Linked DNA regions of Silvibacterium dinghuense. The protein of the gene in region 1 interacts with the protein of each later gene in a pairwise test. Links are inferred from orthologs where the notes say so. Each region holds a gene or a part of one and is shown in the gene's direction. Other genes may lie near its edges.

Region 1 (14,965 bases):
CCGACGTCGGCTCGGTGAAGGGCGCCATCTGCGCGCGTGCAACAGGCAAGTACAACATGCTCGAGATGGCAGGCTTTCTCCCCGGACACCCCATGGCGGGCAAGGAAGTAGGCGGCGCGGCCAATGCCGACGGCGCACTCTTTGAGAACGCAGCGTGGCTCTTTACCGAGACCAAAGATACGCAAGGCATGAGCCCTGCCGCACGCACTCTCGCCAATGATTGGCGTGCGTGGACAGCGCGCTTTGGCAGCCGCGTCCTCGACCTCGCGCCGGAACGGCACGACGAGGTCTGCGCCTGGGTCAGCCACCTGCCGCAGTACCTGGCGACGGCGCTCTCGGCACTGCTCGAAGACGAGTTCCCCTCGAAGGAAGAGATTCAGGCCATCGGAGGCCGCGCCCTGCGCGAGATGACACGCCTCGGGTCAAGCCCATTCTCCATGTGGCGCGACATCGCGCACACGAATACGGAGGCCGTGGCCGCAAGCATCCTGGCGCTCGAGCAACGGCTGCAACACCTGCGCGAGAACCTCAAGACTCCGGAACTGCGCGAGGAGTTTGTGAAGGCGAATTTGTTTCGGAACGGGTTGTAGAAAAGAACCCGGGTGCCCCATGTCTCGCTTCTGAGACATGGGCATGCGAAAGCTCTATACCCTACACCCTCACTCACACCCTTCGCTCTCCAGAACAGCAGCAGTGCAACAGACGCCACGCCGTTGAGCAGCGTGCTGTGCGCGAGGCCTAGACGGATGATTTCGTTCTCCGCGATCCAGTTGCCGATGGCGGCGCCTACGGTGCGCGCGACTAAGACCACCGTCCAGTAGAGCGCGATGGCCGTGGTCGCGCGGCATCCGAAGACGAAGAGCACCACCAGCAGAGGAAGCGGTTTCCCCGTAAGATCAGAAGCGATGCGCCGCCTGACACTCCTGTTTCTTCTCGTCCTATGCTCTTTCGCCCATGCGGAGATCGACCCGTCATGGACGACACCGATCACTCCATTCCGCATTGCAGACAATCTCTATTACGTAGGCAGCCGCGATCTTGCCAGCTATCTGGTCGTGACATCGCAGGGAAACATCCTCATCAACGCCAATCTCGCCACATCGCCAGTGCAGATACGCGCGAGCGTGGAGAAGCTGGGCTTTCGCTGGAGAGATACAAAGATCCTGCTCAACAGCCAGGCACATTCCGATCACATGGCCGGAGCCGCCAAGGTGATTCGCGAGACTGGCGCAAAGAATATGGTGATGGACGGCGATGCAGACGTGGTCGAGAGCGGTGCGCGGACAGACTTCCTCGCTGCCTCACCTTCTATCGTGAAATATGCGCCCGTGCATGTGGACCGCATCCTGCACGACGGCGACACGGTCACGCTCGGCGGAGTCATACTGACCGCACATAAGACGGCGGGACACACACGCGGCTGCACTACGTGGACCATGCGCTCTCATCTCCCGCGCGAGCCGCAGGGGACAGTACGCAACATCGTCATCATCGGAGGAACCAGCTTCTGGTCCGAATATCACTTCGTGGATACGCCAGCTCACCATGCGAGCTATCCCGGCATTGCTCAGGATTTTCAGCACACATTCGCCACTCTGCATGCATTGCAGTGTGACGTGTTTCTCGGCGCGCATGGACAGTACTTTGACATGCTCACCAAGCTCAAGCGCTATCCGCAGGAGGGTCCTCGGGTCTTCATCGATCCGGCCGGCTACCAGGCATTTGTCACCGAGGCGCAGCAGTACTTCGAGCAGGAGTTAGCCAAGGAAGAAGCTGAGTCCAAACACTGACACGCTCTGAACCATAGCCCACACGGGTAGAGAACAAGCCCGTGTGGGCCCCTCTGTGAAGCTAAGCTCCGATGTGCCCCAGCCCGATACCGATCACATATGTGACCACGCCTTCCACCGCGCCGACCAGCGTCATCTCAAATCCGCTCGCCCACCAGCTGCGTACCGTGATCAGGGACTTGGCTGCTCCGACCGCGAAGTGCGCCAGCAGCGACACGACAGCCGAAACGATAATCGCCTCATAGCCGCGCATAAAGAAGAATGGAATGATGGGCACAAAGGCTCCCACCGCCGTCGAGATAGCGCCGCTCACGGCCGAGGTCGCCGGGTTCGGCAGTGCATCCTCGGTGGAATTCAGCCGCTCGGCAGAAAGCGCGCGCAGGAACTGCTTCTTATCTCGGGCAATGTGGTCGACGACACGATCGGCGTCGTCTTCCGGCAAGCCCTTGACCTGGTAATAAAGCGAGAGCAGCTCACGCGACTCGGGCGCGTTCATCTCGATGGTTTCGCGCTCCCGCTCAACCTCTGCCTCGTAGATTTCGCGCTCGCTCTTCGCGGCAAGATACGCGCCGGAACCCATGGAAAGCGCGCTGGCAATCATGCCGGCGATACCGGCCAGCAGCACATAATGGCTGTTGCCCACCGTGGCGCCGGAGACGCCGGAGACGATGCCGAAGATAGCGCCGAGCCCGTCGTTCACCCCGTAGATGGCGTCTCCTATCCAGCCTGCAGCCTGGCGCCCTGAGCCCGAGCGCCTGGCCAGCAGTTCGCTGAGCAGCGCCTGCGGGCTGGCTGCGGCAGCTTCGGCCTGCCTGCGCGGGTAGTGCTCGCGGACGAGCGTGCCGAGCTCGATATAGTGCTCGCGTTCTTCGTCGATAACCCGGCGGAGAATGGCAAGGCTGGGTTCATCTTCCAGCTCCTTGAGCTGCTGGCCGTAGTGCGCAATGGCGCGGCTCTCATCGATCTCGAGGCGCCGCAGCGCCATGCGCTTGCCGCCCAGGCGATTCGCCAGCGAGTCCGCATCGCCATTTGGTTTGCCTTTGTATCGCGGCGCATCGCCTCCGAGCTCAGCGATACGGCCTGCCCATGCTGCGGCGTGCTCGGCCTCGGACTCCGCCATGTGCTCCAGGGTGCGCTTGCGAATCGGGTCCGCATCCTCACGTGCGAGCGCGAGGTAGGTATGATGCCCGGTCATCTCGGTCTGCCAGTTGGACTCGAGAGCCGCCAGCAGTTTGCGCACTCGAGGAGTGCGGACTTTCATTTCGGGGCTGGCGGGCGCGTCGTACGGAGCGGACATAATCTTAAGGGACATCTCCAATGCGGTAAGGAAAGCTGAAACGGCCAATCTGCATCACGGAACGGTCTGCCGGCAGCCAGATTCGAAACGATTCTACCCGAGTGATGGCGGGATTCAAGCCGGCAGCGACCGTGCCCACAGGACGGCCAGTAGCAGCTTCATAAAACTTCACCTCCAGGCCATCTTCGATATGCTGCCAGCCAACGACATAAGAGCCGGGATCGAGCGCGAAATTTCCCACGCGCAGCGCTACCTGGGTAAGGAAGAAATGCGAGTATTTGCCATCCGCCGAATAGCCGGCCGTGATGAGCACGACACCGGCGACGAAATGCCCGCGGCCATCCGTAATGCCGGAGGCGGTGCGCATCTCTGTCTCGATGCGCTCCTGTTGAACAGGCGCTCGCGCGGGAAGCAACGATTTCAGCTCGTCATCGGTGGCAGCGCGCCAGCGCGCCTCCGCGCCTAGAAGGCTGGGAGAGATCGCCTGGGCAGCCAGCGCGAGAGCGAAGAGCGACAGGATGCGGCGGCGGGAGAGTGCAACCATGGCGAGCTCCGGAATCAATCGAGGTGCACGATGCCGCGCTGCAGCGCGGTGGTAGCGGCATGCGTGCGGTCGGCGACGCCGAGCTTGCCGAGGATGCTGTTGACGTGAGTCTTCACGGTCGCCTCGGAGATGAAAAGATCGGAGGCGATCTCCTTATTACTGCGCCCGGCGACGATGCGCTGGAGAACTTCGAGTTCGCGAGTCGTGAGGCCCGGTCCTCCCATACGCTCGGCCAGCTTCTCCGCCACCTGCGCAGGAATACGCGAGCGCCCGGCATGCACGGCTCGAATCGCCTCGGTAAGCTCGTCGAGGTCCATGCCCTTGAGCAGGTAGCCACGCGCTCCAGCCTGAAGAGCGCGGTAGATGTCCTCGTCACCATCGAAGGTGGTGAGCACGATGATGCGCGCAGTGGGAGTCGTCTCGCGAATGCGGACAATAGCATCCGCGCCACTGAGATTCGGCAGACGCAGATCCATCAGCGTCACGTCCGGCTTGTGCTGGCGCCATGCATCAATGGCCTCAAGACCATCGGAGGCCTCTGCAATAACGCTGAAATCACTTACCGTGTTCAGCAATGCGACCAGCCCCTGACGCACGATCTTGTGGTCATCGACGACCAGGATGCGAATTGTTTCAACCATGATTCTCCTTCTCGACTTCCCTGCCCGGGATGCCTTCCCGGCCTGAAGATCCGCGCAATGGCAGCTCGACACGGATCGTGGTCCCTCGGCCGGGATAACTTTCCACAACGGCGCGGCCGCCGATCTTCTGCGCGCGCTCACGGATGCCGGTGAGGCCGTAGTGGCCATCCCGGAGCGAGGGCGCATTGCCATCGAAGCCCTGCCCATTGTCTTCAATCGTGAGCGCTGCCTGCCGCTCAGCATAGCGCAGAGTGACTTCCACCTTCGCCGCCTGCGCGTGCCGCACCACATTCGTCACTGCTTCCTGCGCGATGCGCAGCAACTCATCTTCGATAGGCACGGCAAGGGGACGGTACTGACCGACAACCTCGACCTGCGTCTCGAGGCCGCTCGCTTCCGCGACCTTCTGCACGGCGCGGACAAGCCGGCTGGCGAAGTCGCTGCCGGTCTCCGAGCGCAGCTCCCAGATGGCACGGCGTGCGTCTTCGAGACCGGAGCGGACAAGCTCCTGTGCCTGGGCAAGATGCTGCGTAGCGGCTTCGGGCGCGATAGTAAACAGACGGCCGGCAACCTGCAACTGCATGTTGACCCCGACGAGACCCTGCGCAAGCGTGTCATGGATTTCGCGGGCAATGCGATTACGCTCAGCGAGAACCACCTGAAAGCGGGATTCGATCCTGCGCAGACGAGCAAGATAGATGCCGTAACCTGCAAGCGCGGCAGTGAGAACAAGCAGCAGATAAAACCAGAAGGTCTGGTAGAAATAAGGCCGCATGCGCAGCGCAAGCACGGCAGCAGAAGCGCCGGGAACGCCGTCGTTGTTCCAGGCACGCACCTCGAAGTGATAGCGTCCAGGCGGAAGGTTGGTGTAATAGGCGACGCGGCGCGAGCCGGCGTCGATCCAGGTGCGATCGAAGCCGGTGAGGCGATAAGCAAAGCGCACCTTCTGCGGCGCAACAAAAGAGAGCGCAGCATAGGCGATCTCGACGCGGCGCTTGCCGGCAGGAATCGTAACCATTCCGGTTGCATTTTGCGGAACATCGTCGATGCTGACCTGCTCAATCGCAACCAGCGGAGGAACGATATTGCGGGCAAGATGCGCGGGATCGACCGTGGCTACGCCCTTGGGGGTTGCAAACCAGAGCGTGCCGTCCGGCATGCGCCACGCAGCGGGATGGCCTCCGCTGTTTGCCTCGCGCACACGCAGGCCATCGGCCACGCCATAAGATTCGATTGCAATCGGTGCAGGCTTCGCACTCTCGAGTGCCCCGGCCAATGCGTCGCGCTGCACGCGGAAGATACCCTGGCTGGAGCTGATCCAGAGGCCGCCAGAGGCGTCTTCAAGGATTCCGGCAATATCGTCAGGAAACACAGCGGAGTGCGGGAGCGACAAGACACGATTCCGCGCGGCATAGAAACGGCCCGCATGGAGAAGATCGAGGCCACCGCCTTCGGTGCCGATCCAGAGATCGCCACGGGCGTCGGCAGAGAGCGCGGTGATGACGCGACTGGAAAGACCATCCTGCTGGATGTAGTTACGGAAGTTGCCATGCGCAAAGCGGGTAAGACCGCCGAGGGTTGCGATCCACAGCACGCCTTCGCGATCTTCCGTCATCGATCCGACCAGGTCGCTGCCGAGACCGTCGAGGCTGGTCCATGTCGTAAACGTACCGTCTTTCCAGCGCGAAAGGCCGCGGCGCGTACCAATCCAGCCGGTGCCCTCGCGATCGAAGTAAATGGAGCGCACAAAATCGTCGGCCAGGCCGTCGGCAGAGGTAAAAACGCGGACATGGCCGTGGTCGATGCGATTTAGGCCATCCGGTGTGCCCAACCACAGAGCTCCATCAGGCGCGGTGGCGACGGAAAGAATGATGTTGCTCGAGAGCCCCTGCGCGGTGGTAAGCGCAGTGAAGCGGGCACGACCCTGCGGATCGACATGCCGCTGGTTGAGACCGCCGCCATCGGTGCCAAGCCACAGGGTGCCGGCCTGATCGCCCGCAATGGCGCGGATGCGGTCGCTGGAGAGACCACTGGAGGTGTCCCAGGTCGTGAAAGCGCGGTCGCGCAGAACAGCCAGACCGGCGGACTCGCTGCCCAGCCACAGGGTGCCCTCACGATCTTCAAGGAAGGCAAGCAGGGAGCTGCCGGAAATACCTTCGCGCGTCGGCGGCGCCTCGATGCGGCCGCCATAGCAGCGGGCAAGACCGGCGCTGGTAGCGACCCACAGCGCGCCTTCGCGATCGGAGAAGAGCCGCTCGACACGCGCCGCGGGCAGACCCTCGCCAGTAGACCAGCGGGTGAGCATGCGCCCGTCATACATGGCAAGGCCGTTATCCGTCCCAAGCCATGCATGGCCCTGCGCGTCCAAAACGATGGCGTGCACACTGCCGAGTGACTGCACGGCTTCAAGGACGCGGCAGCCAGCGGGTGCACAGATCTCGACACCCGTGGCGGAAGCAGCCCAGGCCTGCCCGTGGCGATCGACGGCGAGTGCATGGATGGCGCTGGCGGGACCGACGGAGCGGAAGTGAATCGAGCCTGGGGCGGCATAGGCAAGGCCCTGCATGGTCGCCAGCCAGGCAGCGCCATCCGGCCCTGCGGCCAGCGTAGCGTCCTCATCCAGCGGAGGGACGCCATCGGCCTGGGCAAAGCCGTGACCATCCGCAAAACCATGGCCGTCATAGACTTCAAGCCCTGCCGAGGTGAGCAGCCAGATGCGTCCGAAAGCATCTCCCTCCACACGCCAGATGGCGGAACGAGCCGGCACCGGAGCGACCACTTCGGAAGCGATCTGAGCGGAGCTTTCAAAGCGGCCATCGCGATAGCGCGCGACGCCCTCTGAGGTGCCGATCCAGAGCCAGCCATTGCGGTCCAGATACAGGCTGTCAATGAGATCGCTGCCGAGAGCCGGCGTGTCCTGCTTCGTGTAGACGCGGAACTGGGTAGCGTCGAAGCGGACGAGACCGGCTTCGGTTGCGATCCAGAGGTAGCCGTCGCGATCCTGCGCGATAGCGTGAACAGTGTTCTGCGGCAGGCCGCTGTCCGTCTGCCAGGACTGATAGCCATAATGGCGCGGCGGCAGATGAGGATCGAGAGCGAGGGCTCGCCATGGGAGCAGGGTGGCTGCCAGAAGCAGGCACAGCGGCAGAATCGTACGTTGGATTGCAGCTGTAAAAGAGCCCATCACCGTCTCGTGGGAATGGTACACATCGAGTGGCGGAGAACAGAATCCATCGAAAGGTGGAAGAACGCGAGTCAGGGCAGTTTTGTAGCCGGAAAGCCAGCCAGTCAGCGGGAGGTCCCGGGCCTGACCCAGATCTTTTCTGCGGCGGGGGCTCCAAGGGTGAAACTGCCGGCCGGTGTCTCGATGGCGAGGGTCTGATCGTAATTTTTGCGCAGCACGCGCACCGGACCACCGGGGGCGATGCCGGTTTCATGCAGGAAGCGCAGCAGACGCGGATCGCGTTCGTAGAGGCTGGCCACCGTATAAGTGCCCCCCTCGGAGCTTTCGGCGAGCGTGGTGAGACCGCGGCGCGAGCGGCGAGCGGGGCTTTCGGGCAACACGGCGTTGCCATGCGGGCAGGTGCCCGTGTCGCCGAGCTTTTCCAGCAGGCGAGCTTCAAAAGCAGACGAGACAGCGTGCTCGAGACGCTCGGCCTCATCGTGGACCTCATACCAGGGCATACCGAAGATTTCGGCAAGCATGCGCTCGATCAGGTGATGGCGCAGCAGGGTGCGGTGCGCGGCTTCCCGGCCGCTCGGAGTCAGGCGGATCACACCGTCCTTCCGCACCTCCACAAAGCCGTCCCGCTTGAGACGGCGCAGTGCCATCGAAACAGCGGCCGGCGAGACGCTCAGCCAATGCGCAAGGGTGGCGGAAATCACGGTCTCGCCCTCGCTCTCCGCTTCGAGTACGGCCTTGAGGTAATCCTCTTTGGAGACGCTGATCTCTGTCATGTCCTTCGTCGTGCCATTCACCTTCTGCAACGCTTCCTTCAACGACTCTTAAGGATCGCTGCTTGGGCCGCGGGATGTAAAGCGCGCGCCAGGGTGTATCGACCTAAGGCACGAGGAGCGGCAGACCGGCAATGCACAGCGCCGCCTGGCAGAGAATGAGGGCGACCGTGATCCAGCGCCATGCAACGGCCGCGCGGCGTGGCCGTTCCAGCTCGAGCACGTCAGCAAAGACACCGCCGACAAAGGTCAGCACAAAGGGCAGCGCCCAGAGTGAGGTGAGCGTGGGCACGCCGGTCGTCGTGATACAGAGCAGCAGCACCGCTACAGCCAGAGGCGTGGAATTGCCGAAGTAGCGGGAGCGGCGCATGGCTGCCCACAGGCCGAGCGCAGCGGCAGCGGCCAGAGTGATCCCGGCATCGGTCATCGGGCGGAAAAGCACGCGGACAGAGTCGAGCGATGGACGGAGGGCAGCCACATTGCTGCGGAAGACGTAGCTGAATGCCTCAGGCCGGAAGCCATAGAAGGCGAAGAGGATCGCCAGCGCGCCAAGCACCCAGACGATCAGCAGCGTGGGCAGATAGGCGCGTTTGCCCTCTGCGAGATAAGCCATGAAGACAATGGAGAGCAGCAACGCGATCAAAAAAGCCGAGAGATGCGCAGCGGCTGTGATGCCGAAGATCACGGTGAGCAGCACGATGCGCGGGCGCCATTTCTTTCGCGGGCCCTGCATGGCATGCGAAACGCCGATGGCCGTGTAGACGGCGGCAAAAAGGCCGTAAGCGGCCCAGAGCTCATTGTTAGGCGCCACGGCGGAGGCAATCACCGGAGGCGAGAAGCAGTAGAGCGAAAGCGCGATGTAACCACCCACATTGCCGAAAAGCCTCCGGGTAACCCACCAGAGGCATCCGCCCAGGGCAAGCGCCGCGGCAATAAAGGGCAGGCGCAGCAGCAGGCCAATCCACTCGACCTCGTGGCGCATCTCCCAGGTAGAAGTGGTAGCCGCCTGACCGGCAAAGATGCGCTGGATGGTAAGCGGCAGCCCGGCGGCGCGATAAGCGAGGGTGCCGTCATGAATGTTGCCGCAGGTGGTAAAGTAGCCGGCCAGCGGCGAGGGTTTCTCCCACATCTCGCGGCCGCAGCGGGCGAAACGGTAGTCCTGCTCGGAAAGCGTGCACCGGTTAGCCACCCACAGACACTGGCCCAGCAGCAGCGCCAGCAGCACAGCTGCAATCTGTTGCGGACGATTGAATCGGAACTTGCGCAGTCGATGGCTGGAATGAGGCATCAGGCGTTCTTGGCCAGTGTAAACGGGACTGGCCGTCCGGACCTTTTGGCTTCGGCCCCGATCTCGTTAGTCGCGATCCGGCGGCTTGTCTTCCCACCCAGGCGGGGCTTGGCTGGGGCACCCGTCGGGCTGGTAACCGGCTTAATTTAAAAAAATCTGGGGATCTTAAATAAGCTGGGATTTTAGACACAACTCTTAAATAAGCAGGAATTCCTTCCGCCTTTATGGCCGCCATCAGTAACGGTCTCGGAACCCCACCGCCAAACCGCTGAATCCATTGGCCAAACCCGCATTGCTGCGAACTAAGTAAAGCAGTATCATAGATTTAGGTCAGTTTCCTCCGGGTGTTCCCGCTTCCCCTGCTCGCCGCTGCTCGCGAGCCATCCGCAAGTCCCGCAGTGTGACCTCTTTCATCTATGGCAGACGATCAGAACCCCCAGCTTCCTCTTGGCAATGGCGACGGCACAGGCGGCCCCACCGGCGCAGCGAATCTTGTTCCCATCAACATTGAAGAGGAGATGCGGCGCTCGTATCTCGACTATTCGATGTCGGTCATCATCGGCCGCGCGCTGCCCGACGTGCGCGACGGACTGAAGCCGGTACACCGCCGCGTGCTCTACACGATGCACGAGATGGGCCTGCAACATAACAAGAAGTACACCAAGTGCGCCAAGGTCGTCGGGCAGACCATGGGTGTGTACCATCCGCACGGCGACTCGGCCATCTACGACACCCTCGTTCGCCTGGCTCAGCCCTTCAGCCTGCGCTATCCGCTCATCGACGGCCAGGGAAACTTCGGCTCGATCGACGGCGACCCGCCGGCCGCCATGCGTTACACCGAGTGCCGCCTGCTCAGGATTGCGGGCGAAATGGTCGCCGACATCGAGATGGAGACCGTCGACTTCACGCCGAACTACGACGAGTCGACGCTCGAGCCGACCGTGCTTCCTGCGCGCATCCCGAACCTGATCGTCAACGGGTCAAGCGGCATTGCCGTGGGCATGGCGACCAACATTCCGCCCCACAACCTCACCGAGGTCGTGAACGCGGCCATCGAGATGGTGAACAACCCGCACGCCGGGTTGCTCGACGTGCTCAAGCACGTGCAGGGTCCGGACTTCCCGACCGGCGGCTTCATCTATGGACGCGGCGGCATCGTCAACGCCTACAAGACCGGCCGCGGCCGCTTCCTGATGCGCGCCAAGGCAGCCATCGAGAACATCAACAACAATCGCCAGGCGATCATCGTCAGCGAGATCCCCTACCAGGTGAACAAGGCGAGGCTCATCGAGCGCATTGCTTCGCTGGTGAACGAAAAGACGATCGACGACATCAGTGACGTACGCGACGAGAGCGACCGCGACGGCATGCGCATCGTCATCGAGCTGAAGCGCGGTGCCGAAGCGCAGATCGTGCTCAATCAGCTCTACAAGCACACGCAGATGCAGGAAGGCTTCTCGATGATCTTCCTGGCCGTGGTCAACGGCCAGCCGAAGGAACTCGCGCTGCCCGATGCGATCCGTCACTTCATCGATCACCGCATCGACGTGGTGCGCCGCCGCACGGCCTACCAGCTGCGCAAGGCGCGCGAGCGCGAGCACATTCTGCTCGGCTACCAGATCGCGCTCGATCACCTCGACAACGTCATCAAGATCATCCGTGGATCGTCGTCCCGCGCCGACGCCCGCGAGAATCTCTTCCAGTTCTTCTCCGGACGCACCATCACCGTGCGCGACCAGGCACTGGCCGGCGTTACGCTCGATCCGGCGAAGTATGCCATCGATCCGGCCACGCTGATCAACCCGACGCTCACGCTGAGCTATCGCCAGATCGACGCGATTCTCGAACTGCAGCTCTATCGCCTGACCCAGCTCTCGATCGACGAGCTGCTCAAAGAACTGGCCGAGGTTCGCGACCGCATCGCTGAGTATGAGTCCATCCTCGCGTCCGAGAAGAAGCTGCGCTCGGTCATCGTGAAGGAACTCGAGCAGGTGAAGAAGGAATACGGCGACGAGCGCCGCACCCAGATCCTCGACGAGACGGCCGAGCTCCAGCTCGAAGACCTCATCGCCGACGAGCAGGTCGCAGTCACCGTCTCGCACTCCGGCTACCTGAAGCGCACGCCCATCTCGACCTATCGCCAGCAGCGCCGTGGCGGACAGGGCCGCCTGGGCATGAAGACCCGCGAGGAAGATTTCGTCTCGCAGCTCATCATCGACTCGACGCACGCCTACCTGCTCTGCTTCACCAACACGGGCCGTGTCTACTGGCTCAAGGTGTACGAGATTCCCGATGTAGGCGCAGCCGGCAAGGGCAAGTCCATTGCCAGCCTGCTCAACCTGCAGCCGGGTGAGACCGTGCGCACCATCCTGCCGGTGCGCAACCTCGAAGAAGAGGGCAAGTTCATCTTCTTCGCGACGCGCGAGGGCACGGTGAAGAAGACCCCGCTCAAGGACTTCTCGAACGTCATGGCGCGCGGCATCATCGCCATCGGCATCGAGGGCGAGGACGAGCTGATCGGCGCACGCATCACCGACGGCAACCAGGTTGTCTTCCTCGCCACGCATGACGGCATGGCAATCCGCTTCGACGAGAACGATGTCCGCTCCATGGGCCGTCCGGCCCGCGGCGTGCGCGGTATCGACCTCGGCAAGAAGGATTACCTCGTTGGCATCGCTGCGACTCCGAAGGAACGCGTCAAGGACGAAGCCGGCGTCGCGTGCGCCTGCCTCATCCTGACCGTGACCGAACAGGGCTTCGGCAAGCGGACGGACGTGGACGAGTACCGCCTCCAGACCCGCGGCGGCAAGGGCGTCATCAACCTGAAGACGACCTCGCGCAACGGCAAGGTGACGGGCATCCATCTCGTCGACGACACCTCGGAGTTGATGATCATCAGCCAGTACGGCAAGATCATCCGCATCGACACCAAGACCGTACGCGCAGCAGGCCGCTCGACGCAGGGTGTCAAGCTGCTGAACCTCGAGGAAGAAGACAAGGTCGCAGCAGCCGTCGTCATCCCGCCGGAAGAGGCGAAGGAAGAGCTGGAAAACGGGACGTTACTGCAGTAGCTACTAGCCTCTAGCTCTTAGCTTCTAGCGAAAGAGAAAAAGGCCAAGAACAACGGGGTGCTCTTCGCGAGCACCCCGTTGTTCTTGGCCGATCTGGAAGAATCTCCGTCGAAGGCGATTCACGCAGGCGAGGATGAGGGTGCCCCACATCTCGATAGAGAATCGACGTGGCCTGGACGGCCAGTCCTAGCTGCGCACAGCGGCCATGCCTACACCGACCAGAACAAAAATTGCCCACCATCCCACCACAGCCACAGCAGCCTTGCCCCTCGAAATCTTCGCAACGATAGAAACGCCGATGGTGGCCAGCACCAGAGACCAGATCTCGAAGAGATCGATATGCGTGCCAAGCGCCGTGAGAGCCTTCGGCGCCTCCTGGCTGAGGTAGAAACCGATATTCGTGCCGACCGGATTCTGAAGCTGAAAGGAATCCGGCGCGAGTCCCGCAAAGAGCGCAACCATCGCCAGGATGAACTTGATATTCATCACCAGCGACGCATACATATTGACCGCATAGATCTGGCCGTACTTGGCTGTGCCACCCAGGATGAAGTTGGCAGTAATCCAGACCAGCAGCGAGGTAACGGCCGTGATGATGAGAACCGGAATCACATACACATAGGAAATGACACCGGTGATCTTCGCCCCGACAGCTTTCTGTGTAGCCGCCTGATCCGGCGTGAGCTGCGCAAGACGCTCCTCGGCCTTCGGACTCTGATGAATGGTATTTTCGTAGACCTTGTCCCAGCCGACCTTCTGCTGTACCGCAAAGGAGAAGCCCACCGCGACCAGAAGCATGATGATCACCGGTCCAAGAAATGCCGAACTGCGCAGGATGTCCGTGAAGGTCTTCGAAGGCGCGGTGAAGGTATCCACCACGCGCTCCACTTCACTGAGTTTTGGAATATCGGGTTGGGGAACGAAAGCTGCGTCGGCCATACTCTCTCCGGGTTCTGCGCCCCACAAGGCGCACTCAGGTTTTGGCCGGATTGTATCCCGGCCGTTGATGGAACCGAATCAAATTCGGCGGGCAGGCAGCGGCGCAGGCGAGCCGGGATGACGAGACTCCCCTGCCAGAGCGCGCACCGCCTGCCACGCATAGGCCAGCAGAGAGATCAGCAGCCCGATCCCCGTAAACACAACGGCAAGGTGAGCCACCATGTTTCCCAGGGCAGCATAGTCGGCAGCGTGGGGATCGCCGGCCAGCAGGTAAACCGGCGCATGGAGCAGACGGGTGATGATCCACAGGCCGAAGGCACTGGTAACCACACCCGCGGTTGGCCGCAACCAGGCAATTTGCGGCCACGCAAGGGTGAGGGCGTTCTCCGCGATGCCCAGCCCAACCGATACCAGCAGAAGAGGATAGACCTCAGCCCATATCGGAGCCGCATGGAGAACCGCAGCCGCCGGTCCGATCAGCAGGAACGGATAGCCGGGCAGCGCCAGAAGCCAGAACAGACCGAGAATTCCGAAGATAAAGCCAGCGACGGCCTGGCGACGGCGCTTGCCGACTGACGGCTGACGCACCGCCGGCAGCCGGCGTGGCTCCCAGTCCCTCTGCATCACCGCGGTCATCGCATAGCGGTCGACCAGCGCAAAGACCAGGGTGATCACCGCGAACTGCGTCAGGGCTATTGTCCACAGGCTGCCCATTGCGCTCCAGGCATGGGAGGCAATAGGAGTACCGCCGTGCATGCGCTCGTAGACAAATATCCCGATTGCAATGAGCGCCCAGGGCAACAGGTAAAAGATCGCAACAATTCTGAGGACAAAGCGATAGATCGGATACAGCAGCGGCCCGATCAGGCTTTGCTGCGGGCCGAAGCCACCGGCCACGAAGACAGGACGGCCGCGCTGCTTGAGCAGAGCCGCCATCTCCGCATCATCGAGCGGTCGCCGCAGCTCCGACTCACGATCCTCGATCTGCGCCTCCAGGTCAGCCCGCAGCTCGGCGAGAATATCGTCCTTCTCAGAGCGCGGCAGCCAGAAACCGACAGCCTGCAGGTAGCGATGCACCAAACTCTCGTGGGATATCTTCATGCTTCCTCCATGTGCGCCATGGTTTCCCTGCTCTCTCCCGCCGCCGGACTCTCTTCTGATCTGCGAATGATCCGGTCGAGCGCAGACCGGAGCGTCTCGTGCTCCTGGAGCAGTTGGGAGAAGAGCAGCTCTCCCTGGCGGGACAGCTGGTAAAAGCGCTTGTTGCGCTTCTCCTCCTCACGCCAGTGGCTCTCAAGCAGTCCCTGTGTCTCGAGCCGTCGCAGCAGCGGATACAGCGTGTTCTCGTCAATTGCAAGGCCCTGGTCCGCAAGCGACTTGCGCAGCGCGTACCCATAATGCTCCTGGCGCAGCTGGGCGAGGACGGCCAGCGTGAGGCTGC
Region 2 (14,877 bases), on another replicon or contig:
AGCGTCAGCAGAAGGTTGGAGAGCGAGGACATGGGCTTTACCGGGTACAGCATGACAAGAATATCTCGACATTGGTTGCCTACTCAATGACGGAAACGGGCAATCTGCTTATACGACTTTAGTGGGATAAAAGGGATTCATTTTTCAGGCCTTTCCGCTCCCCTGCACGGCTTTCCCCTGTTGCGCCGCCCGAACCCGGCAACGGCCCCCGCTGTGCTAAAATAAAGGCGTAGACTTATCGGCAAAAACCTTTCACTTTCAAGACTTTAATTCTAATTACGACCGCCCTGGTCCAGAGAGTGAAAGAAGCCAAATCGGAGTTCCATGTCCCAAAAAGAGCTAGAACTTGCGACCGACACCCCTACCGGGGCAGTCCCTTCTTCCAACGGTACACCGAACGGCAGCTACACCAGCGATAACATCAAGGTTCTCGAGGGCCTTGAGGCCGTCCGCCTGCGTCCGGCCATGTACATCGGCTCGACCGGCGAAATGGGCCTGCACCATCTGGTCTATGAGGTCGTCGACAACTCCGTCGACGAAGCCCTTGCCGGCTTTGCCAAGAAGATCGAAGTCATCATCCACGTCGACAACTCCATCACCGTCATCGACGACGGCCGCGGCATTCCGGTAGACATGAAGACGCTGGACAACGGCGAGAAGATGCCCGCGGTCCAGGTGGTGCTGACCAAGCTGCACGCCGGCGGTAAGTTCGACTCCTCGACCTACAAGGTTTCCGGCGGTCTGCACGGTGTGGGCGTCTCCTGCGTCAACGCGCTCAGCGAGGATTTCGACGTCGAGATCTGGCGCGACGGCCACACCTACGAGCAGGACTATGCCAAGGGAGCGCCGACCTCCGAGCTACGCCAGGCGGGCACCTCGAAGCGCCGTGGTACCAAGGTGCACTTCCTGCCCGACAAGACGATCTTCACCGTCACCGAATACAACTACGACACGCTGGCCCAGCGCCTGCGCGAGCTCGCCTTCCTGAACAAGGGCCTGGAGATCACGCTGACCGATGAGCGCGTGACCGATCCCAAGACGGGTGAGGCCAAGCGCGCCGAGTTCCGCTATGCGGGCGGCATCGCCGAGTTCATCAAGCACATCAACAAGGGCAAGCAGATTCTCCACGAGAAGCCGATCGTCATGGAAGGCTTCCGTGACAACGTCGATATGGAGATCGCCCTCCAGTACAACGACAGCTACTCGGAAACGGTCTTCTGCTTCGCCAACAACATCAATACGGCAGACGGCGGCACGCATCTCTCCGGCTTCAAGACGGCGCTCACCCGCACCATCAACTCGGCCGGCCAGCAGCTGGGTCTCTTCAAGGACGTGAAGGAGAACCTCTCGGGCGATGACGTCCGCGAAGGCCTGGTTGCGGTCATCAGCGTGAAGCTGCCGCAGCCGCAGTTCGAAGGCCAGACCAAGGGCAAGCTCAACTCGGACATCGCCGGCATTGTGCAAGCGCTGGTGAACGAGAAGCTGGGCATGTTCCTCGAGCAGAATCCGCCGGTCGCCAAGCGCATCATCAACAAGGCCATTGAAGCAGCCCGCGCACGCGAAGCCGCGCGCAAGGCCCGCGATCTGACTCGCCGTAAGGGCGCGCTCGATGGCGGCGGACTGCCGGGCAAGCTGGCCGACTGCTCCGAACGCAACCCGGAGCGCTGCGAGCTCTACCTCGTCGAGGGCGAGTCCGCAGGCGGCACCGCCAAGCAGGGCCGCGACCGCCGCTTCCAGGCTATCCTGCCGCTGAAGGGCAAGATCCTCAACGTCGAGAAGGCTCGTTACGACAAGATGCTCGGCCACGAGGAAATCCGCGCGATGATCACCGCGCTCGGCACCGGCATCGGCAAGGAAGACTTCGACCCGGCCAAGCTGCGCTACGGCAAGATCATCCTGATGACAGACGCCGACGTGGACGGCTCGCATATCCGCACGCTGCTGCTGACCTTCTTCTTCCGTCACATGAACGAGCTGATCAAGCGCGGTCACGTGTACATTGCGCAGCCGCCGCTCTACAAGATCAAGAAGGGCCGCTTCGAGCAGTACATCAAGGACGACCGCGACTTCGTGAAGGTCATGGTCAAGCGCGCCTCCGACGGCATGATCGTGCGCCACGGCGACGCGGGCGAGAAGCTTGAAGGCGCTGCCCTGACCAAGTTCATGGGCAACCTGAACGACTACCTCGGCTTCTTCGAGAAGCTGAACAAGCGCCTGCGCAACGAAGAGATCACCACGCTGCTGGCCAAGCTCGAGCTGGTGCGCCGCACGGACTTCGAAGGCGAGACCGCTCCTGAAAAGCTGGTAGCGCTGCATGGCAAGCTCAAGCAGATCGAGCGCAAGTACCAGTTCAAGGGCCTCTCGGAGCCGGTGCGCGACGAAGAGCACCAGACCTGGTCGCTGAGCTTTACCGACGCGCAGGGTGCAACCCGCACCATCGACTGGACGCTGGCCTCAACACCGGACTATCGCCAGACGATGAACAAGTACGCGCAGATCAAGGAGTCGCTCGAGCCTCCGTTCTTTGTCGAATACGCGCCGAAGGGCTCGGCAGCAAAAGTTGCAGAAGCCGCCGAAGCAGAGGCTGAGGAGACCGAAGGCGAGACCACCGGTGAAGCCGAGGCGGGCAAGCCCGCACCCAAGCGCGCCGGCCGCATCTCGCTCGATCCGGTCGAAAAGCAGACGCCGCAGGAGCTCTTCGAATACGTTATCGATCAGGGGCGCCGTGAGTACCAGGTGCAGCGCTACAAAGGTCTCGGTGAGATGACCTCGGCACAGCTCTGGGAGACGACCATGGATCCCGAACGCCGCACGCTATTGCAGGTCAAACTCGAGGATCTGGCAGAGACCGAGACCATCTTCACCACGCTGATGGGTGAAGATGTCGAGGCACGCCGCAAGTTCATCGAAGAAAATGCGCTCGACGTGAAGAACCTCGATATCTAACCTTCTGTACCGGGCGAAATGACTCGACCCCAAAGCAAAAAGGCACCCGACGGGTGCCTTTTTGCTTTGTATCGATCGCTTGAGCAAGCCTGCGGATACAAGGCTCTTCGCTCATAAGATCACAGAAAAGTAATAGCCATTTCACACTTTCAAAGGACAGTCTTCGGGCTGCTCTTTGGCGCTCATGGGAATGGTAGAGTTAAATCCCATGAGGCTCGCAACGTCTTTCCTGGCAGCCCTGGCGATAGCTGGAAGCATGTCTCCTGGAGTCGCCCAGCCCCCACAAGAAGGAAATCCCGCTGCGAGCGCGGCGCCGCAGACCAGCCAGACAGAGTTGCCGCCACCGGAGAGCGAGTTCAGCCTGGAGCATCGGGAGCCAGGAGCGATGCATCCTGAAGATCGGGCATTGTGGGCTGCACGAGCCGCCGAACTCTCGCATGCAGCTTCAGCAGGGGGCTATGCCCTGGAGAGTGTCGGGCCAGATCACCTGCCGCAAGGCTGGCAGGTGGACCAATCTGTTTGTCCACTGATGAGCGATGTGCTCCTCCTGCACTATCGGCGCACATTCGAAGACGGACGCGAATCTCTTTTTACCGCCATCCTCCCGCGAAACGGCGGACACGTGCGCGTGCTCGAGATTCTGCATCGCGGAGCCGCGACCTTTGTCCCCACCATCACGAGCCGTCAAACGCTGGAGCTTTTCAACCATCTCGTGGCAAAAGAAGAGCTGCGAAATGCGATGAAACCCTATGGCTCCTGGCTCGCCGCAGGTGTTTGTTATGCCGAGTTGAATGGGATGGAACCGAGAGTGCCTCGCCGGCCGGAAACGGACCCGGCAACAGCAGGCGCAATGCCTCCCAGCCTCTTGCTGGATGGCGAGAACGGCGACCGCAGGATCATTTTCTCCGACCGCGCGTCCGAGCATGGCTATACCGTGTGGACGGTCGTAGTGGATGCACAAGGAGTTCTGCGGAGCGCCAGAGAAGAAGAAGAACACACGACATGGCAGAGAAAACCAGCCTCACATTAGCTGCTGGATTGTGCTGACCGCAGCCCAAGGCTCTCCCTGCCTCCAACCCCACGTGAGTCTGGCAAGCCAGAGACTTTTCGCACTGGAACGTTCTTCTCTCAGCGCGAGAAATGAGAAAGTCATGCTCCGGAGTGCATGCCTTTCTCTGCCTTCTGTAAGCTCCTCTCAAGGCCGAATCGCGAGCTCCTGATGCAGCCGGATATCCGCGGAAGAAGCTCCGATGCGCACGTCCACACGATCACGCTCGAGCGTCCACTGGTTCTTCTTTTCATTCCAGTAAGCAAGATCGTCGGCCTTCACGGTGAGCGGCACGGAGACAGTCTGGCCGGAAGGGATATGCACGCGCTGAAACCCTTTGAGCTCCTCTTTGGCGCGAGCCACCAGGGAGCCCTGGTGCGATATATAAAGCTGCACGACCTCATCGCCGTCGCGTCCACCGGTATTTGTAACATCCACGGTGGCAGTTACCTCCTCACCACCTCGCAGAAACGGTTTATCCAGGCGAAGGTTGCTATAGCGGAACGATGTATAGCTGAGGCCATAACCAAACGGATAGAGCGGCTGGCCCTTGAAGTACATGTAGGTGCGACCGTCGCGGATGTTGTAATCCATCATCGGTGGTAGCTGGTCGAGTGAAGCTGGCCAGGTTGTCACGAGACGTCCGGCGGGATTGTAATCACCGAAAAGAACTTTCGCGAGAGCCGTGCCTTCATCCTGCGAGGCGTGCGCCATGTGCAGGATCGCAGGAATATACTGCTGGCTCCAATTGACCGTATACGGAAAGCTGGAAATAAGAACCATCACGGTGCGCGGATTCACGGCATAGACCTGTTTGACGAGCTGCTCCTGCTCAAGCGTGAGACTCTCGCGGTCCCGGCCTTCGCGGCCATCTGAGGGAACGGCGCAGGGGAGCGTGCCGCCGCCATCGACCGTGTCATGCCAGTCATGAGCCATGTCCGGTCCGCAGGTGGGGTCATTTCCAACCACAACGATAGCGACATCCGATGCACGCGCAGCGTTGATCGCAGCCTGGTTCAGCTCGCTGCCGGCATAGTGGACACGAACGTACGGACCGAGCGCGGCCTTGATACCGTCGAGCGGTGTGACGGCATAAGGCGGATAGCCCCCATACCAATCCCAATGCACCGAATCGGCAAGCGGACCGATCACAGCGATCGATCGAATGGCGTGCTTGTCGAGTGGAAGCATATTGCCTTCATTCTTGAGGAGCACGACCGACTCGAGAGCCATCTTTTGCGAGATGGCGCGATGTTTATCGCTGTTCCAAGGCTCAGGACTATCTTTTTGCATGGCATCCTGATGCTGATCCGTAGATGCAGGAACAACTGCCGGAGGTTGATTGTCCACACCGGCATTGGCCGCGGGCGGCGGCGTGGACTCCTGGCCAGGATCGAGGAGGCCAAGCTTCAGAGAGATCACAAATTTACGCCGCAGCAGATCGTCGATCTCAGCCTCGGTCACAGAGCCCTCCTTCACCGCCGCGGCTGTCTCGTCTTTATAGGTGTCGAGAAACTGGTTGATGCCGGCATGCAAACAAGCGATCACCGCGGCCTTCTGATCGGGAAAGCGTTTATGGTCGGTCCAGAGCAGCCTGACCGCACCACCATCCGAAGAGAGAACATCGACGCCCCACTTGTCTTCCACAATGGACTTAAGGACAGGATTGACGGCCATCGGGGTACCGTTCCATGCGTTATAGCTGGCCATGACACCACGCGCGCCACCATCCAAAAAGCCCATGCGAAAGGGCACGGAGTAATACTCCCAGAACAGGCGAGCATCAAAGACGGAGTTCGATTTTGTGCGCAGGTCTTCGTTGGAATTTGCAAGAAAGTGCTTGAGAAGCGCGGCTGCCTGCCAATGGTTGGGATCGTCGCCCTGAAGGCCTTTGACGAAGTTCACAACCATGGTGCCGTTAAAGAATGGATCCTCGCCGTAAACCTCTTCGCTGCGGCCCCAGCGCGGATCGCGGGCGAGATCGGCCTGCGGCCCCCAAAGCATATAGATCGAACGGTTGTAGCGCGGCTGTTCGGAGATATAGCGGGCCTCTGCACCCTCGACCGCCGCAGCCTGGCGCACCAGATCCGGATCCCAGGTTTCTCCCATGCCCGGCGGCTGCGGAAACTGCGTGGTGTAGATAGCCTCCCGGTGATGTTCTTCATTGCCACGCTGCACGACGCCGTGGATACCCTCGGAGCTTCCAAAGCTCCTCACCCCAAGACGCGGAACAGCAGTGTCGGTGCTAAGGCAGTCGATCTTCTCTTCCAGCGTCATGCGCGAGAGAAGATCGTGAATGCGTGCCTCCGGGGAAAGCGCGGTATTACGAAATCCTGGAGCCTGCTGTGCAACAGCCGCAGGCAAAATAAGAACTGAACCTAGAAAAGCCAATATGGACGAGCGCATCCATGCAGCACGGGGGAGCAGAGCCATCACAGTCAGAAATAAACCTCCAAGGCAGGAGCCGTTCACAGGCTGATTGGAGGCGGCAGGTATTGTCAAGGTGAGAGCTGCTGCCGCTCCAATCGCGCAGTTATCGCGGCAATTCCAACCCTCGCAGCACGCCTTCTCTTTTCAGCAGTCAAAGAGAAGGCATGCTGCGTATGAATGCGGTGATAGCCCCTATGCGGCCTGCACTGTGGTGCGTGCCGGGAGGCTGCGGAGTAGCGGATTTTCACGGCTTGTTGCCACAAGCTCGAATGCTATCGCGCTTCCCTGCTCTGCCTGCACGCTCTCCACGTAATAACAGTCGGCGGTAACACGTCCGAGCCAGGTTCTGGCATTTGACGTCGCATTCATGGCATAGAGATCGTAATAAGCATCCTCATCCCGCATCTGCCAGCGCAACCGCACCTGCATGGTTCCCTGAGCAGCCCCCGCAGCATGCGCTTCAACCGTAAACGAGGATGGCGCGGAATGGGTCTCACCTTTTAAGGGGAGTCCCGCATAGATCTCTCCGATATGAACGTCTACCGGCGTATCGGCATGCGCTGGCTTCTCATGATGAAAGCCAATCAGGAGCGCAGCCAGAGTTCTTCCTCGGTAGGGAGCAAGCGTCATGCGGGATCGCGTCCAGCCATGATCGAGCTGTTCATGGAGAATGGCGTCTGTTTGCGTGAAGCGAACCCATTCCGCCTGATCTGGAGCATCTTCAAAGATCAAACCAGCAAGCAGATACTCCTTTGTCTCAGCAAGACCTTGCCATACCAGATGCAGAGAAAGATCCCCTGCATTCTGAACAGGCAACTTCGTCTTATAGAGACGCAATGAGACGCCATCCCGGGCACGAAGTGAGCCGGAGATATGCAACGATGCACCGCCGTCAAAGGCCAGCGCCCGGTCATACTCCACACGAAGAGGCGCATACTTTGCAGCAGAGCGATCCAGAGAACCCTGCATCGGCTCCAACCACCATTGCCACGTCGGCAGAAGATCCTGAATCCCCAGATTGAACCATGGACGATCTCCCTGCTTCGCGCCATCCACGAAGAAGGCATCGCCGGCACCCAGGTTGAAGTGAGTCAGAAACGGAAAAGCCCCGATCACGGAGTGCTCGACGGTAAAGTTTGCAACGCCATAAGTGATAGGCAGCTTCACCTGATCCGTAGGATGGTCTTCCGTGGGAGAGTAATCCGTATATCTCCGCGTTCTCCCTGCGACCTCGGCGTAAATATGAGCCTGCTCCGCATTAGGCGCATTGTCGAGCGCGGGGTTCTGAGACTGGCCGCTGAAGAAGCGGCGCTCGAGCGCATAGAACTCTTCCTCTCGCGAGAGAGCCGGCGCAGCATCGCCTTTGCCTTTATCCAGCGCCAATTGCATGGTGTGCAGGCCATCCTCAAAGCTATAAACCTGCAAACTGCCATAAGCGGTGGCACTGTCATTCGGATGAATCACAGAAGGAGCAGACAGGCCAAGATATCCCGGCCCCGGATAAAGCTGGTATCCGAAATAAGCCGAGCGATATGGGTCGAGACCGTTCTTCCTGCAATAGGCATAGACGGATGCAGCATCGGTCGGCCTTCCCGAACAGCAGCCGTGCGTCATGCTGTAGCCGCTCCATCCCTGGTCGAGCATCGTGCTATCCGCAAACGATGCGGCAGGAACATACGGTGTTCCGGGTGTCTCGATCGGCATCAACTGATCCATATCTGCAGACCCGTCATAAAACTGGATATAGAAATCGGACTTACCTTGCCGATGGGCCTCTTCGCGCATCATGGCAAGCAGATCGAGTATCTGAGCATGTCCCTCCGGAGTCCCGAGCTCGAAGTTCATGAAGTAGCCGTCAAAGCCGAAATACAGAGCCAGCTCCACAAACTTAGCGGCCACCTGCTTTGCAGGCACGGCACTCGAATCGAAGATGCGCTTGTCTGGCTGAAAGATCGTTCCCAGGCACAAGGCGCCATTGCGATGCGCCGCATCGATCAGAGCCGCATTCGGAATCATGCCGGGACCGCTCCAGCTCACGACAATATCGTGATAGCCGATCATGCGGGAGACATACACTCCACCCTGCGGAGGTGCTCCATAGCGCGACCGTTTGTAGTGATCGTCCGCATGCTCGCCAAGCGTGCGATAACATCCGGTCAGCGTAGCCACCTGCGGTAAAGAGCTGAGCTTAGGATGTGCCTGAGTCGGCGCAAAGGCGGGAATCCTGGCTGCACGCGGTACGCGCGAACGAAAATAGGCAGCATCCGGATCGACGGATGGCACATAGTCCATCAAGGCAGCGAAGCTGTCGCGTGATTTTGCCGTCAAAGGAAAGATGGGGGCAAGTGTATCGAAGGAATTCGCACCTGCATCCTGCCCCTCTAAGGCGAAGGCCTGCTTCTGTCCCCAGAAACTGAACAAGGAAGCAGCGGCTAAAAAGGAAAACTGACGTCGCGTGAACGACACCCCGGCATTTGCACTGTCTTGAGCGGAAAAAGCCATCTTCTCTCATTATTCGTATGCAGAGCGTACATGGCAAAGCGCACGATCGTGGAATGCCGGATGACCGCTTCAGCGACGCCAGAAAGTTATCAAATCGATCCGATTTCGTAATTGAGCGTGGCCAGAGACAGCCGGTACTGATACTGCGCATTCGAGTTTCCGATTGCCGCATCCGTCTGTTGATATTGCGCCTGGCTGAGCTCGACAATCGAGCTGAGCCCCATCTGGTATCGAGTCTGCGCCAGCTTGAGCGCAAGGTTGGCCTGGTTCAGCAAGTCCGTTGTTACGGCTACCTTTTGATATGCGGTTTGCGCCGCAAGCCAGGAGGTGCGCACGTCGCGCACCACGCGATCACGCAGCGCGCGGGTCTGTTCGGCCGCAGCCTCAGCGCGGATGCTTGCCTCCTTCGCCTGCGACGTATAGAGGAAACCGTTGAAGATGGGGATATTCATATTCACCCCGACGGCGCCCCACCAGCTGCTGTTGTAATATTCGCCGGGTCGTACCGGCACCGCGCCCGCCGTGCCCAGCGCACTGATGCTGGGTAAAAGCTGGTCACGCTGCGCGTGGCTGAATTTGACCGCAGCTTGATGGCTCAGGTCGAGCGCCTGCAAATCAGGCCGCTGCTCGAGCGCAAGCTTCAGCAACTGATCGGCATCGGGTGGAGGCGGAGCAAGAGCACCGCCGTCAGCAACAAGCTGGTAGCTCGTCGCGGTATCGAGGCCAAGCACTTCGTCGAGCGCGGCCATCGTAGCGCTGGCATTATTCTGCGCATCGAGCAGCAGCAGCTTGGCCTGCGAGAGATTGACATCGGCAAAGCTCAGATCGAGCGTGGACTTGAGTTTGTTTTTCGTCATCACGCCGATCTGGTCGTCGGTGGTCTGGCGGGTTTTCACGTTCTGCTGCGCCACATTGAGCAAAGCCTGCGCCTCAAGCACGTTATAGAAAGCCTGATCTGTAGTGAGGACGATGTCCTGGGTAGTGGCAAGCGCCGAGGCATCCTGCGCTTTCTCCTCGAGGTTCGAGGAGAGAACAAGATTGCGCGTCCGGCCGAAGTCCGTGATGAGTTGCGAGGCACTGGCACCTGCGCCTGCGTGCTCGAAGAGGCGCGAGGCAGTGAGCGAACCAGCCGAGATGCGTGAAGCCTGGTTCGCATCCTCGGCTGTAACACCACCTGCCACCGAGGGAAGCTCGGCAGCACGGTTCTCACGCACGACCTGGTGCTGCGCCAGTGCGAGCAGGCGCTTTGCGCTAATGTGCGGATTGTTGCGGATCGCCATCTGCTCGGCATCGTGCAGCGTGAGCCGAGCGGCCGCACTCTCTGACGAATCAGAGAGTGCGGCCGTCTGACCTTGCGGCGCGCTGCTCTGGGCCAGCAACTGCAGCTTCGGCGCTTCAGGAAGAGGAGCGCTGCCATGGCTCTGAGCATGCAAATAACTCGCTCCTCCAAAAGCAAACAGCGCACAGAAAATCAGGCGAGAGGAGGTGAAGGTAAGTGTTTGCATCAGTGTGCCCTTCCTTCCGCGAGGAGCTTTTTCTCTTGCCGTCCATGAATGAGGAGATAGACCGCCGGGACCAGGAAGACAGTCACCACGACAGATACGCCGAGGCCACCGATAATGGCTCGGGCCAGCGGCGCATACTGTTCGCTGCCGGCCTCGAGGCCAAGCGCCATCGGAATCATGCCGAGCAGCGTGGCCAGCGAGGTCATCAGGATGGGACGCAGACGCACACGGCAGGCGCGAATCACCGCTTCGAGCAGCGGCAATCCTTCGCTGTGCAGGATGCCGGCAAACTCGACGATAAGGATGCTGTTCGAAACAACAATGCCAGTCATCATGATGACTCCCATCAGGGACATGATGTTCAGCGTGCTTCCGGTAACAAAGAGGATGAGCACTACGCCAGCAAGTCCGGGAGGAATAGCCATAAGAATGATGAACGGATCGATGAATGAGGTGAACTGCGCCATAAGAATGAGATAGACGAGCAGGACGGAGATGATCAGCCCCAGACCGAATTCGGCGAAGGAGCGGTTCATACTCACCACAGCCCCGCGCACTTTAAGCACGGTGTTGCGCTCGGTCTTGGTCTGCGCGAGAAGCTTTTGGATGTCTCCACCCACTCCCTGCAGTGCTTCCTTCTTCGTCGCAACATAAATGTCGATGACACGGCGAATCTGATAGTGGTCAACTTCAGTTGGGGTATTGATCAGCTTGATGTCAGCAACCGAACTGAGCGGGGTGTAGCCCGTGGAGTGATCCCCTGCCCAGATAACCGGATTCGCATCGCCGGCCTGACGTGCCTCTTCGCCCGGCGCATAGCCCGCGGGACGAGTGCCGCGCAGAGGAATGCTGCGGAAGTCTTCCATCGTCATGTGATTCAGAACATGGTTGGCGTACTGCACCGTGACCATGTAATTGTTGCCGGTCTTCGGATCGATCCAATAGCTGGGCGCCACCTGGCCATCCGAGGTCATGGCGGTGATGACGTTGTCGACCACATCTTTCGCAGAGAGGCCGATGAGGCTTGCGCGCTCGCGATCAATGTTGAGTTCTATGCCGGGATAGTCGAGATTCTGCGGAATATAAACGTCACTTACATTGGGCATAGCCTTGATCTTCTCTGCCATTTGTTTGGCGAGTGCATACGCGCTCTCCATATTGTTGGAGCTGATCTGCACATCGATCGGCGCAGGCAGCCCCTGATTGATGACGCCATCCACAAGACCGCCTGCCTGGAAGTACGTGCTGAGCTCCGGCATCTGCTGCGACAGTTTCTCGCGTACACGACGCATGTATTCGTAACTGCCAATCCTGTGATCTTCCTTGAGACTGGTCTGCACAAAGGCCGTGTCCATCGATGCATTCGTCGTAAAGATGGCTGAGAGATCCGGATAAACACCGATGTTAGAGACGATCATGCCGAGATCCGAGGGCTTGACGACACTGCGGATGACATTCTCGACCCTGGCGATATAGTCGTTGCTCACTTCAAGCCGCGTGCCACTGGGCATCTGCACGTCGATGACGAACTGGCCTGGATCAGTACGCGGAAAATAAGCTCTGCCCAGGAAAGGTAATAGACCAGCGAGGACCAGGACCACGCCGCCAAGGATGATAGCAGTGGTGAATCCTGGCCGCCGCATCGCGCGCTTGGCCAGTCCTTCGTACCAGTCGAGCAGCTTCTGGAATTTGTTATTGAAGCCGCGCTCGAAGCGTGCGAAGAAGCTCTGCTTCTTTGCTTCGTCTTCTCCGTGATGGATGCGGATGAAATTCGCACAAAAAAGCGGGACAACCGTCATCGCAAAGAAGTACGAGGCAAAGATGGAGAGCACCACCCCCAGAGCCAGCGGCGTAAAAATGTACTTGCTGATACCGGAGAGAAAGGTAACCGGAAAGAAGACGATCGAGGTAGTAGAGGTCGCGGCAAGCACTGCGAGCGAAACTTCCATGCCGCCTTTCTCCGCGGCTTCGCGCGGTTTACAACCCATTTCCATGAAGCGGAAGATATTCTCGAGCACGACCACCGAATCGTCGATAAGGCGAGAGAAAGCCAGAGCAAGACCACCGAGGATCATCGTGTTGATGGAACCGCCCATGGCCTTCGTCAGCAGCAGACACACGAGCGCGGACAGTGGAATCGACAACAGCACGGCGAAAGTCGCGCGCGGACTGCCGAGGAAGATGAAGATCATCAGGCCAGTGAGCACGAGGCCGATGCTGGCCTCCTTGATGAGGTTCTTCACTGCCATCTTCACGAAGATCGACTGATCGAAGACCACCGAGGTCTTCAGCGTCTCGGGGATATCCACCAGCTTCTTGATGGCATCTTTCATCCCGTTGACGATCGTGATGGTGTTACTGTCTCCGCCTTGCTTGAAGACAGGCACGTAGACCGAGCGCTGACCGTCAATGCGGACAATGTTGTACTGCAGCGTGCCCGCGTCTTCGGCCTTGCCAATATCCGCGACGAGCACCGAAGAGTTGCCCACGGACTTAAGCGGCATCTCGTTCATCGCCTTAGCATCTGGAAACTGGCTGTTGGCGTAAATGTTGAAGTCTTTCGAACCAATGCGAACATCGCCGGCGGGCAGGATGAGGTTTGAGCTGTTCACCGACTGTACGACATCGTTGAGACTTAGATTGCGGGCTTCCATCTTGAGCGGATCGACGTAGATCTGAATTTGCCGATATGTGCCGCCATACGGCTGCGGCACCGAGGCGCCCGGAACATTGGAGATCTGATTGCGAACCTGGAACTGCGCAAGATCCTTCAGTTGTGTCTCACCGAGCCCCTTGCCTTTGAGCGTGACAAGGCAGACAGGCTGCGTGGATGCGTCCATACCGAGCACGACAGGCGGAAGAGTTCCTGGTGGAAGTCTCCGCAGGTCAGCCATGGCGAGGTTCGCAATATTGCTTAGCGCAGCATCTGCATTCGTGCCGGGCTTGAAATAGATTTTGATGAGGCTGACGCCGGTCAGTGAGCGCGATTCGCTATGGTCGACATTTGCAGCCAGCGTAAAGAAGCGCTCGAAGGTGTTGGTGATATCGGCCTCGATCTGCTTAGGCGGCATGCCGTTATAAAACGTAGCGACAACGACGACCGGCATGTCGATTTTCGGAAAAAGATCGACCGGCATGCTGGCAATGCCCACGAAACCCACGAGCATGACCATCAGGCAGAGCATGATGATGAAGAACGGATATTTCAACGCAAACTTCGGCATTACTGCGCACCTCCGTTGCTGTCGTCCGCCTTCATATCGATTACGCCGCCAGATTCCTTCTGTTCCTCTGAGGCTTGCGACGGTACGAGAACAGAGGTGACCTGCTCGCCGTCGCTGTACTTATCCTGGCCTCCCACAATCACCCGATCGCCCTCCTCGAGACCGCTCTTGACCTCTGCAAGTTTGCTCGCCTGCAGACCAACGACTACAGGCCGAATCCGGACGCGATTCTGCGCGTCGACCACATAGACCATCTGCTGGCTGCCGTGAATGACCAGCGCTTCCACCGGAAGCGTGAGAACATCATGCACACTCGCCATCGCAAGGCGCGCGTTCGCATACATGCCGGGAGCGATGGAGAGATCGCGGTTGTCCACATCGACTTCGGTCTCCATGGTGCGGGTCTCAAAGTTGACATTGCGCGTGAAGCGAACGATTTTCCCCGTGATGGAGCGGCTCAAGGCATCGATGCGAATGCGGATGGTATCGCCCTCGTGGATATACTGCACGTCGTCCTCGGGAACAGGCATACGCAGGCGCAGCAGCGTGCTCTGCGCCAGGCGCACGATAGGCAGATCCTGCTGATTGGAATTGGTGCCGCTCTGAATGAGCGCACCCGTATCGGCATAGCGCCAGACCACTACGCCATCAATCGGCGCAACCACATGGGTATAGTCCTGAATGGCCTGCTCACGCTCATTATTGGCATGTGCCGACTCGGCATGTTGCTGAGCAGCATCAGCCGCGGCCTTCGCTGCATCCACCTGCGAAGCGGAGGAGAGGTCCTTACTCTGCGCATCATCGAGCTCCTGCTGCGCGACCAGCCCCGGCTGCGCCTTTGACGTGTCGAGGAGGCGCTGATAATTAAGGTGCTCGGCAGCATGCACCGCTTCCGCCCGCCTGATCTCGTGCTGGGCACGGGTAATCTCTGCCCTGGCCTGCGCCATATCAAAGGCGCTGGCCTCGAGCTGCGCCTGCAGCTCCGGCACTTCAAGCACGGCGAGGACTTCGCCTTTCCGCACTTTGTCGCCAATATCCACATTGATCTTCTTCATGAAGCCACTGACCTTGGGGTGAACATCGACCACCTGGTACGGCTGAAACTGGCCGGCGAGGCTGAGCATGTGCGAGATATCGCCACGTTGCACACGAGCAACGCTGGCCGAGGGCACGGATGCCGATTCTTCCGCAGGATCTGCGGAGTGTGAGCTGCAGGAAATGA

What was found.
Region 2: the proteins of gyrA (region 1) and gyrB interact in binary tests that used the Escherichia coli proteins (3 or more experiments, as listed by UniProt). The link is inferred for Silvibacterium dinghuense from one-to-one orthologs.

What each region holds. Positions count from the first base shown.
Region 1 is NZ_SDMK01000001.1:1,677,958-1,692,922, forward strand. The notes cover bases 9,552-12,785. They hold gyrA (DNA gyrase subunit A), read left to right. Parts: upstream 9,552-9,930; coding sequence 9,931-12,585; downstream 12,586-12,785. Other genes in these bases: ESZ00_RS06675 (YIP1 family protein), read right to left, coding at 12,772-12,785. In the rest of the region: ESZ00_RS06630 (prephenate dehydrogenase), read left to right, coding at 1-590; bla (subclass B3 metallo-beta-lactamase), read left to right, coding at 906-1,790; ESZ00_RS06640 (VIT1/CCC1 transporter family protein), read right to left, coding at 1,852-3,087; ESZ00_RS06645 (hypothetical protein), read right to left, coding at 3,092-3,631; ESZ00_RS06650 (response regulator), read right to left, coding at 3,646-4,272; ESZ00_RS06655 (sensor histidine kinase), read right to left, coding at 4,265-7,456; ESZ00_RS06660 (metal-dependent transcriptional regulator), read right to left, coding at 7,561-8,271; ESZ00_RS06665 (hypothetical protein), read right to left, coding at 8,333-9,514; more of ESZ00_RS06675, read right to left, coding at 12,786-13,524; ESZ00_RS06680 (hypothetical protein), read right to left, coding at 13,603-14,625; ESZ00_RS06685 (PadR family transcriptional regulator), read right to left, coding at 14,622-14,965. UniProt on the Escherichia coli protein: A type II topoisomerase that negatively supercoils closed circular double-stranded (ds) DNA in an ATP-dependent manner to maintain chromosomes in an underwound state.
Region 2 is NZ_SDMK01000005.1:40,673-55,549, forward strand. The notes cover bases 1-3,146. They hold gyrB (DNA topoisomerase (ATP-hydrolyzing) subunit B), read left to right. Parts: upstream 1-324; coding sequence 325-2,946; downstream 2,947-3,146. Other genes in these bases: ESZ00_RS18010 (hypothetical protein), read right to left, coding at 1-53. Outside these bases: ESZ00_RS18020 (hypothetical protein), read left to right, coding at 3,332-3,976; ESZ00_RS18025 (glycoside hydrolase family 3 C-terminal domain-containing protein), read right to left, coding at 4,142-6,358; ESZ00_RS18030 (endo-beta-N-acetylglucosaminidase), read right to left, coding at 6,617-8,845; ESZ00_RS18035 (TolC family protein), read right to left, coding at 9,016-10,359; ESZ00_RS18040 (efflux RND transporter permease subunit), read right to left, coding at 10,431-13,655; ESZ00_RS18045 (efflux RND transporter periplasmic adaptor subunit), read right to left, coding at 13,655-14,827. UniProt on the Escherichia coli protein: DNA gyrase negatively supercoils closed circular double-stranded DNA in an ATP-dependent manner to maintain chromosomes in an underwound state.